2 regions of the Cupriavidus sp. genome follow, and region 1 is predicted to be linked to the other one. Evidence: predicted binding sites of a transcription regulator. Region 1 holds the regulator's gene; the other holds the start of a gene.
The links. The regulator sigma-54, encoded in region 1, starts transcription at its own class of promoters, with help from an activator protein. The targets are predictions, from matches to a motif close to TGGCANGNAANCTGCTTT.

Region 1 (7,690 bases):
CCGATTCGCCCATGATCAGCACGCCCATCCCGAGGATGTCCAGGAACACCCCATGCATGGTCACGCGCGGTGCCGAGATGCGCGACAGGTACAGGCGCAGGTGGTCGATCACAGCCGCGGAGGACACCGGGGTGGTGAACAGCGGCGTTGAGGACCGCGTGCAGCGCAGTTCCAGGTCGGGCGGCGGTTCCATGCCGTCGGCCACTACCAAAAACGGCGGCTCGAGCAGGATCAGTTCGCCCATCTGCCGCTTGCGCGGTTCGTCGTCGAGTCGCTGGTAGTAAAGGATTTCGGGCTTGCCCAGCACCTGGATCCGGTTCGGGTGGATCAGGTTCAAGTGGCCGACCAGATCCGCGGCCGAGGTGGCTTCGCGTGCGAATTCCACATCGAAGGCACGATCGGCCCCTTCCAGACCTGCGACCCACGACAGTTTGATGTCGGCTGCGTTGTCGTCGAAGATCGACTGCGAGGTGACGCCGGTGAGTTCCATGCGGGATGACTTTCTGGGATGGGGCGGGGATGGCTTCAGGCGGCCTGCGCGGCCAGCCTGCACATCATGGGTGCCATTCGGTAAGCAACTGGTGGACAGCCTCGGGCGTGGGCAGCGTGGCCAGGCCTTCGCGCATTTCCCGGTCCGACAGCAACTGGGCAATTTCCGAAAGAATTTCCAGATGCTGCTGCGTTGCCTGTTCCGGCACCAGCAGGAAGATCAACAGCGAGACCGGCTTGCCGTCGGGCGATTCGAAAGGAATCGGTTCCGCCAGGCGCATGAAGCCGGCCAAAGGCTGCTTGAGGCCCTTGATGCGGCCGTGCGGAATGGCCACGCCAGCACCGAGGCCGGTCGAGCCAAGCGATTCGCGTGCGAAAAGGTTGTCCGTGACGATGGCTCGGGCCACGCCATGGTTGTTCTCGAACAGGAGCCCGGCTTGCTCGAAGACCCGCTTCTTGCTGGTGACGGTGACGTCGAGGTGGATGTTGCCGGGTGGCAGCAGTTTGGCCAAACGATTCATGGGCGATGCACGAGAAGTCTGAGTGGCAAGCCGGCGCGCATGGACCAGCCCGCCGAGTTGGGGCAAACAGGATATTGAGTGCTATGAAGACGCCCGCATTGGAGCGTCCGGCCATTATAGAGCAGGGCTGCCATGCACTTGTGCATTGCAGCGCCGGCGCCGCGGGTGGTGCCGCGAACTTGCCGACCGGTGTGCCCACCCGGAGTCGCCGCCGGCATCGTACGGTCGTTTGCCGCACGGTATGCCAGGCCGGTACATCGGGACCGTTCTGCCTGTGGTTTTGTATGGCGCAGCATACACCGAGCGGCGCGCCTTGCGAACACCCCCGGCCAAATCTAATCGCGGCGAGCGTGGCGTCAAGGTAACGAGCCGCGTGGTGGCTGCCCGGCACCGGAGCATCAAAAAAGCCGCGCAAATGCGCGGCTTTATCTCTTCTTATCGATCCTCTCAGGGAGCAACCTTCAATGGGTTGCCGCCTTATTGTTGCTGTAGCTGCTCAGCGGCCATCTGATACTTGACCGCTTCCCGGTCGTGCCCTTGCACGCGGTCCTTGTAGCGGATCACTTGCCGGTCGAGCTTGTCGACCAGAGAGTCGATCGCCGCATACAGGTCTTCATGATGCGCTTCGACGAAGATGTCCTTGCCCTTGAGATGCAGATTGATTTCCGCGTACTGACGCCGGTCCTTTTCCTTGTGGTTGTCGACAGATAGCAGCACGCTCACGCCAATGACCTGATCGAAATGCCTGACAATCCTCTCCAGTTTCGTTTCCACATACTCACGCAGCGGCGGCGTGATGTCGAGGTGGTGTCCACTGATCTTGAAGTTCATAGCGCTTCTCCTTCTGAAAGAGCCGCACCAGGCAGGCGGTTGCGGCTCGGCTACAAAGACTTGCGGAGATTGACTGCGGGGATTTTCAGCGCTTCGCGGTATTTGGCCACCGTGCGGCGTGCGACCACAAAGCCCTGTTCGCCCAGCAATTCGGCGATGCGGCTGTCGGAAAGGGGATTCCTGGGGTCTTCGGCTCCTATCAGTTGCTTGATCAGCGCGCGGATCGCCGTGGATGAGGCCGCGCCGCCCGTCTCCGTGGAGACGTGGCTACCAAAGAAGTACTTCAGTTCGAAAGTACCCATTGGCGTGGCCATGTATTTGTTCGTGGTCACCCGGGAAATGGTCGACTCATGTAAACCGAGTGTATCGGCTATTTCCCGCAAAACCAAGGGGCGCATTGCTATTTCCCCGTGCGAAAAAAAGTTCTTCTGACGTTCGACAATTGCCTGCGCCACACGCAGGATCGTGTCGAAACGCTGCTGAATGTTCTTGATGAGCCACCGCGCTTCCTGCAGCTTCTGCTGCAGTCCTGCGGCACCCGCTTCTCCTTTTGCACCGCGCAAAATCTGCGCGTACATGTCGTTGATGCGCAGGCGTGGCATCACGTCCGGATTGAGTTGCGCAATCCAGCCGCTACCGCTCTTGCGCACGAACACATCCGGCACCACGAAATCTGCTTCCGGACGGCTATACGCATGTCCTGGATACGGTGCCAGCGAGCGGATCAGATCATGCGCCGCCTTTAATGCTATTTCGTCAACCTGAAGCGCTTTCTTGAGCCGCGTGTAATCGCGCACGGCAAGCAGTTCCAGATGATGATTGACGATCGACAATGCCAGTTCGCGCTGCGGATGCTTGAGTCGTCGCAGTTGCAGGCTCAGGCATTCCGCGGCATTGCGTGCGCCCACGCCGGGCGGATCAAAGCTCTGCAGCAGCGTCAGGATCGCCTGCACTTCATCGACTTCGAACTCGAGTTCTTCCGGGAGTTCCGTGCAGATTTCCTCGAGTGACGCCCCGAGGTATCCGTCGTCGTCGAGCGATTCGATCAGGAAGATCGCCAGGCCCTTGTCGCGCGTGGAAATCTTCAGCGGCGTGAGCTGCTCCATCAGGAACTCGCGCAGCGTGGGATCGGCATCGCGCAACTGCATCGGCGTCTTCTCGTCCTCGTCGCCTTGCGGGCGGCGCGCGAAATCGTCGAGGCTCCAGTCGTTGCCATAGTCCTCGGTGCCGGAATCGCCAAAGCTGTCCTCGTCGCCGCCGGCGGCGCCTTCGGCACGATCCTCGCCATTGGACTGCGGTTCGGCGGGCGCCGGGGCCGGCGCGGTCTGCAGGTTCACCGAACCGTCCGCCGCCACGCGCAGCGGGCTCTCGATCCAGTCGTTCTCGCGTTCGAGCAGCGGGTTTTCCGTCAGCGCCTGCTCCACTTCCTGCTGCAACTCCAGCGTGGAGAGCTGCAACAACCGGATCGATTGCTGCAGTTGCGGCGTCAGGGCCAGATGCTGGGAAAGTCGGAGCTGAAGCGATGGTTTCATGCGACCTATTCTATGCGCATCTTTCCGTTGTTGGAACGGAAATTGCTATCGCAATCAGCTATCGCTGTGACGCCGTGATCGACAACGGCTAGTTGACGAATCGCACGGTTCGGCGCATGTCCCGTAGGACATCGCCATCAGGCGTTACATGCGGAAATTCTCGCCCAGGTAGACGCGTCGCACGGATTCGTTGGCGATGATTTCCTCGGGCTGGCCGGCAGCCAGCACGGTGCCTTCGCTGATGATGTAGGCGTGGTCGCAGATGCCCAGCGTCTCGCGCACGTTGTGGTCGGTGATCAGCACGCCGATATTGCGTGCCTTCAGGAAACTGACGATGCGCTGGATTTCACCCACCGCAATCGGGTCCACGCCGGCGAACGGTTCGTCCAGCAGGATAAAACGCGGCGACGAGGCCAGCGCGCGCGCAATTTCCACGCGGCGGCGCTCGCCTCCGGACAGCGACAGTGCCGGGTTGTTGCGCAAGTGGGCGATCTGCAGGTCGTCGAGCAGGGAGTCGAGCCGGCGATCGATCTCGGCCTTTGGCAACGACTTGCCTTTTTCCACCTGCAGTTCCAGCACCGCGCGGATGTTCTCTTCGACATTGAGCTTGCGGAATACCGAAGCTTCCTGCGGCAGGTACGACAGCCCCATGCGGGCGCGTTCATGAATGGCCAGCCCGCTGATGTGCTGGTCGTCGAGCACGATATCGCCTTCGTCGAGCGCCACCAGGCCCACGATCATGTAGAACGAGGTGGTCTTGCCGGCGCCGTTCGGACCCAGCAGGCCCACCACCTCGCCGCTCTTCACGTCGAGCGACACATCCTTGACCACCGTGCGGGTGCCGTAGCGCTTCTTCAGGTGTCGCACGACCAGCGTGCTGCTGTCGGCGCGGACGGCGGACGCGGGGGACGAGGCGGAGGCTGCGAGCGTGGCGGAATCGTTCATCGGGGACTGGCTGGGAGTAAGGCGTTCAGGGCTTGGCGGGCGTGGTGGATGGCTTGAGGTCCAGCGGCGCGCCTGCGGCGGCTGGTGCGCTGGCATCGGCGCGCGGCGACAGCACGGCGCGCACGCGGCCGGACGAGTTGCCCCCCGTGGTGTTGCTGTCGCCGCCGGTGGCCGTGTAGAACTCGTTGCGGCTGTCGTAGGTGATCAAGGCACCGCGGATCTCGTCGATGATCTTTGCACCGACGCCGGAGACGCGCGCCGCACGGGCGTGGCCAATCAGCTTGTTGATCTCGGACTTCCCGTCGTATTCGATACGGTCGCCCCAGCCGTCGATGTATTCATCCACGCCGTCGCGCTTCTGGCGGATATAGGCCTGGCGGCCCGGCTTGGCCGTGGCGATGGCGTACTGGTAGCCCTCGGGGTCGGTGCGCAGTTCGGCCGCATCGGACTTCAGCACCATCGTGCCCTTGGTCAGCACCACGTTGCCGGTGAGGTTATAGATCTGCTTGACGTCATCGTAGCTGGCGTTGTCGGCCTCCAGCACCAGCGGCTTGCCCTGGTCGGCGCGCTCGGCAAACGCCGGCGCGGCCAGCGTCAGGCCAAGGGCGGCGGCGGCCAGAAGGGCGGGCGCGATGCGGCGACAGGACAATGTCGTCAGGGATGCGGTCATGTTAGGCGAGTGGTGAGGTAAGGACTGCGGCCTGGGCGATGCTGCCTGCCCGGCGGATTATTGGGTCTTGGGCTGTCCCGGCGAGTTCATGATGATGGTGCCCCGCACGTTGCCCAGCAATTGTACTTCGCGGGTGACGTTGTTGAAGATCAGGCCATTGGCCGTCATCACCGACGGACCGCGCGTGAGTTGCACCGGCTTGTCGGTCTTGACGATGTCGTCGTTGACCAGAAGCTGGAAGTATTGCGACGCCGCGGTCATGCGCGGGTCCTTCGACACATCCGCTCCGGCCTGGCGCACGATGAACGCGTTGCCGTAGAGATCGATCACCGAGCCTTCGGCGTTCATCACACCCCGGTTGGCATTGGCCGTCACGGGCGGGCGGTCCGGCTCGTAGGCGCGCATCGCCGGCGTGGTCACGTCGTAGGTCTGGTCGTCTTCGTAATGGACCATCTTCACGCCAGTGAAACGCATCTTGGTGGAGCCATCCTCGGCCAGTTCGGTGGCCGAGAAACGCTCCATCCAGTAGTCTGGCTCGTGGCGCTTGGCGCTCGACTTCTCGGCATCCTCGCGCGGCGAGTTCAACTGCACCAGCCAGAACGTGCTGCCGGCGACGATCGCCATCAGCAGCAGCGGCAGCAGCCGCATGATCAGGCCGGTGAGTCTGGACAGGAAGTCGGGCATCGTTCAGATGACCTTGGCGCGGGTCAGGTCATGGATGTGCAACGCGCCCGCCAGGCGACCGTCGTCATCGACGACCAGCAACTGGTTGATACGGTTGGCTTCCATGATTTCAACGGCTTCCACGGCCAGATGGTCCTGGTGCACCGTACGCGGGTTGCGATGCATGACATCACCGATCGGTACCGTCTTCCAGTCGCGCGGCGTTTCCAGCAGGCGGCGCAGGTCGCCGTCGGTGAACACGCCCACGGCCTTGCCGTCGGGGTCCACCACGGCGGTCATGGCCATGCCCTTGCGCGTGATTTCCATCAGCGCCTGGGCCAGCGGCGTGTTTTCACGAACTTCCGGCACGGCATTGCCGGTGCGCATCACGTCGCGCACATGGGTCAGCAGCTTGCGGCCCAGTGCGCCACCCGGATGCGAGCGGGCAAAGTCTTCCTCGCCAAAACCGCGGGCGTCGAGCACGGCCACCGCCAGGGCATCGCCCAGCGCCAGTGCGGCCGTGGTGCTGGCCGTCGGGGCCAGGTTCAGCGGGCAGGCTTCCTGGGCCACGGCGCCATCGAGGTGCGCATCGGACAGCTTGGCCAGATTCGATTCCGGGTTGCCGGTGACCGAGATCAAGCCGGCGCCAATCCGTTTCACGATCGGGATGATCGAGAGCAATTCGGCCGTTTCGCCGGAATTCGAAAAGGCGACCAGCACGTCGTCGCGCGTGATCATGCCAAGGTCGCCGTGGCTGGCCTCGGCCGGGTGCACGAAGAACGAGGGCGTACCGGTGGACGCCAGCGTGGCAGCCACCTTGCGTCCGATATGGCCGGACTTGCCGATGCCGGACACGACCACGCGGCCGGTGCAGCCGAGAATCATCTCAACCGCCTTGGCAAATTCGGGCGTCAGGCGCCCGGCCAGCGCGGAAACGGCGTCGGCCTCGATCTGGAGGGTATGGCGGGCGAGCTCGAGTGCTCGATTCGCATCGAAATTGGCTATCATGGCGCTGGAGTATACCAACGAATGCGATGGCGCCTGGCCCGGCTACCCGCCTGTGGGCCGCGGCGACCGTCGCGCTTGCCGTCTTTTGCCGGCGGGGTGCAGATGCCGGCGTGGCGCGAGTGCCCGGCTGGTCCTTTCAAAGCTGCCAGACCTGCCCGAATGCATTCTCCGCTGGAACTGACCCTTGTGCTGCTGGCCGCCGCCGTTTTCGGCGTGGTGGCCTTCCGCATGCTGCAACTGCCGCCGATGCTGGGCTACCTGGCGGTGGGCATCCTGATCGGCCCGCACGCACTGGGCCTGGCCAGCGATTCCGGGCAGACCAAGTACCTGGCGGAATTCGGCGTGGTCTTCCTGATGTTCTCGATCGGGCTGGAATTCAGCCTGAGCAAGCTGCGCGCGATGAAGCGGCTGGTGTTCGGGCTCGGGGGCTCGCAGGTGGCGCTGTCGATGCTGGTCGTGATTCCGGCCAGCTGGCTCTTCAGCTGGATGTTTCCGTTGTCCTGGCAGGCATCGGTGGCGCTGGGCGGCGCGCTGGCCATGTCGTCCACGGCGATCGTCGTGAAGATGCTTTCCGAGCGCATGGAGCTCGAGAGCGAGCACGGCCGCAATATCATCAGCGTGTTGCTGTTCCAGGATCTGGCGGTGGTGCCGCTGCTGATCATCATCCCGGCCCTGTCGCGCGATCCCGGCGACCTGGCCTGGGCGCTGGGCCAGGCCACGGTCAAGATCGTGGTGGCCCTGGGTGCGATCTTTTTCCTGGGACAGCGCCTGATGAGCCGCTGGTTCCACATCGTGGCGGCGCGCCGGTCGCAGGAACTGTTCATGCTGAACCTGCTGTTGGTCACGCTGGGCATGGCCGCGCTGACCGAGCGGCTGGGCCTGTCGATGGCGCTGGGCGCGTTCATGGCCGGCATGCTGATCTCCGAGACGCCGTACCGCCATCAGGTGGAGGAGGACATCAAGCCATTCCGCGATGTGCTGCTGGGGCTGTTCTTCGTCACCATCGGCATGTTGCTGAATATCCGCGTGGT
Region 2 (7,690 bases), on a different contig from region 1:
CATCGACATGTACCTGCCCAGCTTTCCCGCGCTGGCTGCCGACCTGCACACCGATATCGGGCAGGTACAACTTACACTCGGTACATTCCTGGTGGGCCTGGCGATCGGGCAGGCATTCTACGGCCCGATCAGCGACCGCTTCGGGCGCAAGGCACCGCTTTATATCGGGCTGGCGCTGTATGGCGTGGCGGCGGCCGGCTGCGCACTGGCCTCGAGCGTGGAATCGCTGATGCTCTGGCGTTTCCTGCAGGCACTCGGAGGTTGCACCGGGCTGGTGGTGTCGCGGGCAGTGATTCGCGACCGGCTCGAAGCGCGCGATTCGGCACGCGCATTCTCGTCGCTGATGCTGGTGATGGGCCTGGCCCCGATCCTCGCGCCACTGATCGGCGGCGCGGTGCTTGCGGCAACCGGCTGGCGCGCGATCTTCTGGATCCACTGCGGCGCAGCGGTATTGCTGTTGTGGCTGGTCCATGCACGCATGGAAGAATCGCTCGATCCGCAGCGCCGCCGTTCGCTGCATCCGGGCACGGTGCTGCGCGGCTACTGGGAACTGCTGCGCGATCGCGAGTTCCTGGGCTACTCGCTGTCCGCCGGATGCGTGCAGGGTGGCATGTTTGCCTATATCGCGGGCTCGCCGTTCGTGCTGATCGAACTGCATGGCATCGATCCCTCTTACTACGGCTTTGTGTTTGGTGCCAACGCATTTGGCCTGATCGCGATGTCGCAGGTCAACGCGCGCCTGGTGCGTACCCGTGCGCTCGACGACGTGCTGCGCGCCGCGTTGCTCGCGCCTTGCCTGGCGGGCCTTACGCTGGCCGTGGCCGCGTTGCTGGGCGTGGCCACGCTACCGGTGCTGCTGTGCTGCTTTTTCGTCTTCCTTGCCGGACTGGGCTGCATCACGCCCAATGCCTCGGCGCTGGCCTTGTCGCGTCAGAGCCATCGCGCCGGCACGGCTTCGGCGCTGATGGGCACGCTGCAGTTCGGCTTCGGCACGCTGGCGGGCGCGGCAGTCAGTGTCTGGCATGACGGCACGTCGCTGCCGCTGGCCGTGGTGATGGCCATCTGCGGCAGTGGCGCGGTGCTGCTACGGCTGTACGGCCGGGCTGGCCAGCGCCAGCCGGGCTAAAGCCCCGCTTCAAGCCGCCTGATTTGCCGGCTCCGTCAGTTGTACCGCCGGAGCATTCTGCATGATCACTGTCTGCGCCGGCATTGGCGCCGCGAAGCCGGCCTGGCCGAAGCTGTCGCGGATCGTACGATTGGTGTCGAAGTACACCTGCCAGTAGTGATCGTTGTGGCAGTACGGACGCACGGCCAGGACCGGGCCGACCAGCGTGAATTCGAGGATCTCGACATCGACCGGCGGATCGGCGAGCACGTTGGGAATTGCGGCGAGTTTCTCCTTGAGCAGCGTGACCGCCGCGCCCACGTCGGTGGTGCCGGCCAGTTGCGCCTTCAGTTCCACGCGCCGGAACGGATTGGCGGTGTAGTTCTGGATGGTGTCGCTGAAGATCTTGTTGTTGCCGACCACGGTCAGCACGTTGTCGGGGGTATCGAGCGTGGTGGCAAACAGGCCGATTTCACGCACGGTACCCGTGACGCCACCCACTGAAACGAAATCGCCAACCTTGAACGGCCGCAGCACCACCAGGAAGGCGCCCGCGGCGAAATTCGACATCAGTCCGGACCATGCCATGCCGATGGCCACGCCCGCCGCCGCGATCAGCGCCGCGAACGTGGTGGTCTGGATGCCGAAATAGCCGAGGATGCCGATCACCAGCACCACGTTCAGGGTGACCGTGACGATCGATCCGACATAGCGCAGCAGCGTCGGGTCCACGCTCTGCTTGGCCAGCGAACCCTGTACCAGCCGGACCACGAAATGGATCAGCCAGCGGCCGATTACCCAGAACGCCAGGGCGGCCAGGATCTTGACGCCGAAGACCGTAGCGTAGCTGTAGACAATGTCGCGAATGCTTTGCAGCGAGGTGGAATCCATGGACGCGCTCCTGTTTGGCAAGGGCATTATTGGGCGCGCGCCCGGCAAAGTTCAAGTCAATCTTTTTGAGGCGCAAAGTAAAAATGGCCGGATATCCGCCGGCCATTTTTAGTCGCTGTTGCGCGCGATTTTTCCTGTATCGCGTGCGATGCCTGACACTACCAGTTGGTTTCGCGTTCCGGGGTAGCCGAGATGCGGTGCAGCGTCAGGTCGGCGCCGTTGAATTCCTCTTCCGGATCCAGGCGGATGCCGACCGCTTTCTTGAGCGCGCCGTAGACCACGGTGCCGCCCACCAGGGCGATGACGATGCCCATCAGCGTGCCGATCACTTGCGCCGTCATCGACACGCCACCCATGCCGCCCAGTGCCCGGGCGCCGAAAATGCCGGCGGCGATGCCACCCCAGGCGCCGCAGAGTCCGTGCAGCGGCCAGACGCCCAGTACGTCATCGATATGCCATTTGTTCTGCGCCAGCGTAAACATATAGACAAACAGCACGCCCGCGACGGCGCCGGTCACCAGCGCACCCAGCGGATGCATCAGGTCGGAGCCCGCGCAGACCGCCACCAGGCCGGCCAGCGGGCCATTGTATGAAAAGCCCGGGTCATTGCGGCCCGCCGCCCACGCCGCCAGCGTGCCGCCGACCATGGCCATCAGCGAGTTGATGGCAACCAGCCCGCTGATCTTGTCGATGGTCTGCGCGCTCATCACGTTAAAGCCGAACCAGCCCACGGCCAGCACCCACGCGCCCAGTGCCAGGAACGGAATGTTCGAGGGCGGATGGGCGCTGATACGGCCGTCCTTCTGGTAGCGGCCGCGGCGTGCGCCCAGCAGCAGCACGGCGGGCAGGGCGATCCAGCCGCCCACCGCATGCACCACCACGGAGCCGGCAAAGTCATGGAACGGCGCACCGGCCACCGTCGTGATCCAGTCCTGGATACCGAAACGGTTGTTCCACGCGATGCCCTCGAAGAATGGGTACACGAAGCCCACCAGCACAAAGGTGGCCATCAGTTGCGGATTGAAGCGCGAGCGCTCCGCAATGCCGCCCGAGATGATGGCCGGAATGGCGGCGGCAAACGTGGCCAGGAAGAAGAACTTCACAAGCTCGTGGCCGTTTTGCTGGGCCAGTGCCTCGGCGCCAGAAAAGAACTGCACGCCGTAGGCAATCGTATAGCCGATAAAGAAGTAGGCCAGCGTGGATACCGCGAAATCGACCAGGATCTTCACCAGCGCATTGACCTGGTTCTTCTTGCGGACGGTGCCAAGTTCCAGGAAAGCGAAGCCCGCATGCATGGCCAGCACCATAATCGCGCCAAGCAGGATGAACAACGCATCGGTGCCAGTCTTCAAATTCTCCATCGCCTACCTCAATGCTCAAAATGGGAGCACGAGTAAGCAATTTGCGTTCCATAACTGGCTGCAAAACAGGGAATCCCGCGCAGTATCAGTGCGTCAAGCACTTCGATGGCGTCTGACGTCTCTGCGGCGGCGCAACAGCGTGCGCAATAAGTGGGCATGCATGCGCCAAATTAACGCATTCAGGTCATGGTGCATGGGCGTAAACGGTGCATACGCGCGTCCGGCACCGATTCGGGGCGTCGGCAACTGATTTTTGGTATGGCACGATTACCCAATAATGTTGCTGCATACCCTGCGGTAAGCGCAATTTCATGCCATCCGCTACAAGTGCGCCGTCCGATACGTAAAACGGCTGTAAAAGTGATGCGGCGATTCGGCAAACAGAGGGGTAAAACACCCGCTAAGTCTTGCCAGGGAACGATTTCCGGCAGTTTCCGTTGCATTGGTGCCACTGGGGATTGCCCAAGCTGCAAAGGGCAGATTAGACTGCGCCGATCGGACTTTTGCCATCTGGCATAAGTCCGGTGACGACGACCAACAAGGGAAATCAGCCATGAATAAAGGTGAACTGGTATCGGCCATCGCCGCGGAAGCAGAACTCAGCAACGCTGCCGCTGAGCGCGCGCTGAACGCTGCGCTGGACAGTATCAAGAAGGCAGTGGCCAAGGGCGACTCGGTTACGCTGGTGGGGTTTGGCAGCTTCAGCTCGGGCAAGCGTGCAGCACGCACCGGTCGCAATCCGCGCACCGGCGAAACGATCAAGATCCCGGCCGCGAAGACGGTGAAGTTCTCCGCCGGCCAGGGCTTCAAGGACGCCGTGAACAAGAAGAAGTAAGCGCATCGCGTCTGCGAAGTACAGAAAGCGGCCCTGCAGGCCGCTTTTCTTTTTGGGCGCGGCATACCGGTCAATCACACCGGACAATCTGTTTTGCCGCCCACCATGGAAAATCGCTGCCTCCGGTATGCCATTGGCGCGCGCAGCGGGTTACACTGCCCGCGCCTCAGGCTCGATTTCTGGATTCTCAGTGATGAACGATCTGTCCCACCAGCTTTCCATGACCGTGCTGATGACGCCGGACATGGCCAATTTTTCCGGTAATGTCCACGGCGGCACCATCCTCAAGTATCTGGACATGGTGGCCTATGCATGCGCCAGCCGCTATGCCGGCCGTTATGTGGTGACGCTGTCGGTGGACCAGGTGATGTTCCGCCAGCCGATTCACGTGGGTGAACTCGTGACGTTCCTGTCCGCGGTGAATTTCACGGGCCGCAGCTCGATGGAAATTGGCATCAAGGTGGTTACCGAGAATATCCGCAGCAAGGTAGTGCGACATACCAACAGCTGCTACTTCACGATGGTGGCCGTGGACGACAACGGTGCGCCCGCCGAGGTGCCACCGCTGCAGCCGCGCGACGAGGTGGAGCGCCAGCGTTTCGAAGCCGCCAAACAGCGCCGCGCGCTGCGCCAGGAAATGGAACGCCGCCATGACGAGATCAAGGGGGCGACGACCGAATGATGCACAAGTCCCGAGTATGCCTCGGCCTGGCGTGCGGTCTGACCATGCTGGCCGGCGCCGCGCATGCCGAGGAGATTGGCAGTGTGGCGACCAATTTCCGCATGACCGGGTCGGACAAGGTGGTAATCGAGGCCTATGACGACCCGCAGGTGGATGGGGTGACCTGCTACGTGTCGCGCGCCCGCACGGGCGGCATCAAGGGTACGCTCGGCATGGCCGAGGATCCGCCCGAGGCATCGATTGCCTGCCGCCAGGTTGGCACGATCGCGTTCAAGGGGCCGCTGAAAGCCCAGGAAGACGTGTTCTCGGAGCGTATGTCGATCCTGTTCAAGACGCTGCACGTGGTGCGCGCGGTGGATCGCAAGCGCAATACGCTGGTGTACCTGACTTACTCGGACCGCATTGTCAGCGGTAGCCCGCAGAATGCGGTGACGGCCGTGCCGGTGCCGGCGGGAACGCCGATTCCGGTGAAGTAGGGGAGTGGTGGGGGCTGCGTTGGTTGGCAAGCAGAAGCGCCGGCCCTCTCCCCCAGCCCCTCTCCCGCATGCGGGAGAGGGGAGCCAGAACACTGCTGCTATTCGAACAGTTTGCGCAGGTTTGACTTCAGGATCTTGCCGTTCGGGTTTCTTGGCAGCATGTCGGAGGACACGATGATCCGCACCGGCACCTTGAACGCCGCGAGCTGTTCGCGCACGAACGCCTGCAGCTCTGCCTCGGTGGCCTGCGCGCCCGGCTTCAGGCTGACCACGGCGGCCGGCTCTTCACCAAGCGTGCGATGCGCGATGCCAACCACCGCGGCATCCATGATTGCCGGATGCGCATACAGCGCGCTTTCCACTTCGATGCAGTAGATATTCTCTCCGCCGCGAATCAGCATGTCCTTCATGCGGTCCACGATATAGAGAAAGCCTTCTGCGTCGAGCCGCGCCACGTCGCCGGTATGCAGCCAGCCATCGACAAAAGTCTTCGCCGTGGCCTCGGGCTTGTTCCAGTAGCTGTGCACGACGTTGGCACCACGTACCATCAGTTCGCCGATCTCGCCCGTAGGTAGCGCGTTGCCGAACCCGTCGTCGATCTTCATCTCGCCGATGGGCAGCGATGGGCCACTGCTGGCGGGGCGATGGATGTACTCGTCGGCGCTATGGCTCGTGAACGTGGCCGACGTCTCGGTCATGCCCCAGCCAATGCCCGGCGCGGCGCCCGGGAATGCTTCCTTGATGCGGCGAACCAGTTCCGGCGAAGCGGGCGCGCCGCCGTAATGCATGTTTTCCAGCGACGACAGATCGAATTCGCCACGTTGCGGATGCTCGATGATCTGCCATGCAATGGTGGGGACGCCACCGGCCGACGTGCAGCGCTCGCGCTCGATCAGTTGCATCGCGCGCAGCGTATCCCAGCGATACATCAGCACGATCTTGCCGCCGGCCGCCAGCGCCCCATTGAGTACCGACATGCAGCCGGTGACATGGAAGAACGGCACCGCCAGCAGCGCGGCTTTCTGCGGCGCTTGCGGATCCGGTTCGGGTACCGGCTCGCCGCGCCGCAGCAGGTTGCGCAACGGGCTGAATTGCGCGCAGACCGCCACCGAACATGCATTGCGATGGGTGCCGACGGCGCCCTTGGGCTTGCCAGTAGTACCCGACGTGTAGAAGATCGTGGCGTCGTCGTCGGGGTCGAGCGGGACGATAGGCAGCGACTGCGAAGGCAACGACGGCCATGCGTCCGATTCGCCGATCACCGCCGCCAGCGATACGATGCGCGGATCGTCGAAGCTGGCATTGGCCGGCGCCCGTGACACGTAGATGCGCTCCAGCGCCGGGCAGTTAGGCAGGTGCTCCAGGATACGGTCAAGCCGCTCGTAATCGACAATGGCGACGCGGCTGCCCGAATCGGACAGGCCATATTCCAGTTCCGGCCCGGTCCACCACGCGTTGAGCGGTGTGACGATGGCGCCGGTCAGCACGCCCGCATACATTGCCACGGGCCATTCTGGCAGGTTGCGCATGGCCACGGCCACGCGGTCGCCCTTGCGCACGCCATCGCGTGCCAGTTGATGCGCGAGCGCGGTCGCGGCCAGCGCAAACGAGCGATAGCTGACGCGCTCGTCCTCATAGACCACGAAGGTTCTTTCACCCCAGGCCGCGGCGATCAGGAACAGATCGCGCAGCGTGGGCGGCGCGTTCTTCCAGACCGTGGTGGGAATGCCCCGGATCTCGCGCGTCTCGGTTTCGAACGGCGCGCCCGGTGCGGTCAGCCGGGCGTGTGCCTCGGCGATCGACATGACCGGCCACTGGCCGGCCTGCTGCGGTTGTTGCGACATGCGTTGCCTCCCCGCAAGGAACAGATCAGATCGTAACGCCTCCGTCCACCACCAGCGCCTGGCCGGTCATGAAGGTGCTCGCCGCCGAAGCCAGGAAGCACGCGGCGCCGGCAATTTCCACCGGCTCGCCGATGCGGCGCAGCGGGGCGTTCTCGGTCGACTGCTTGTAACGCACCGGGTCTTCCCACAGCGCGCGCGCGAAATCGGTCTTGATCAGCCCCGGCGCAATGCAGTTCACGCGCACGTTGTGCGGTCCGAATTCCACGGCCAGATTGCGCGCCAGCTGGAAATCGGCCGCCTTGGACACGTTGTAGACACCGATTGTCGGCGAGCCACGCAGGCCGCCAATCGACGACACGATGATGATCGAGCCGTCCTTGCGGTCGATCATTTGCGGCGCAACCATCTGGATCAGCCAGTGATTGGAGATCACGTTGTTGTCCAGCACCTTGCGGAACTGGTCGTCGGTGACGCCGCTCATCGGCCCGTAATAGGG

Region 2: a site for sigma-54 is predicted at 3,391-3,408, ahead of ACO550_RS38930 (ammonium transporter). Genes of this name have one in related genera too.

The regions. Positions count from the first base shown of each region.
Region 1 covers NZ_DBHKYV010000001.1:271,962-279,651, reverse strand. Annotated here, with positions in the region: gene hprK (HPr(Ser) kinase/phosphatase) at 1-490, opposite strand, end outside; gene ACO550_RS01270 (PTS sugar transporter subunit IIA) at 555-1,010, opposite strand; gene hpf (ribosome hibernation-promoting factor, HPF/YfiA family) at 1,488-1,841, opposite strand; gene ACO550_RS01260 (RNA polymerase factor sigma-54) at 1,892-3,373, opposite strand; gene lptB (LPS export ABC transporter ATP-binding protein) at 3,518-4,318, opposite strand; gene lptA (lipopolysaccharide transport periplasmic protein LptA) at 4,344-4,988, opposite strand; gene lptC (LPS export ABC transporter periplasmic protein LptC) at 5,046-5,672, opposite strand; gene ACO550_RS01240 (KpsF/GutQ family sugar-phosphate isomerase) at 5,676-6,659, opposite strand; gene ACO550_RS01235 (monovalent cation:proton antiporter-2 (CPA2) family protein) at 6,819-7,690, shown strand, end outside.
Region 2 covers NZ_DBHKYV010000072.1:9,389-17,078, forward strand. Annotated here, with positions in the region: gene ACO550_RS38920 (Bcr/CflA family multidrug efflux MFS transporter) at 1-1,126, shown strand, start outside; gene ACO550_RS38925 (mechanosensitive ion channel domain-containing protein) at 1,136-1,996, opposite strand; gene ACO550_RS38930 (ammonium transporter) at 2,155-3,357, opposite strand; gene ACO550_RS38935 (HU family DNA-binding protein) at 3,911-4,192, shown strand; gene ACO550_RS38940 (hotdog domain-containing protein) at 4,386-4,874, shown strand; gene ACO550_RS38945 (CreA family protein) at 4,874-5,350, shown strand; gene ACO550_RS38950 (AMP-binding protein) at 5,449-7,194, opposite strand; gene ACO550_RS38955 (glucose 1-dehydrogenase) at 7,220-7,690, opposite strand, start outside.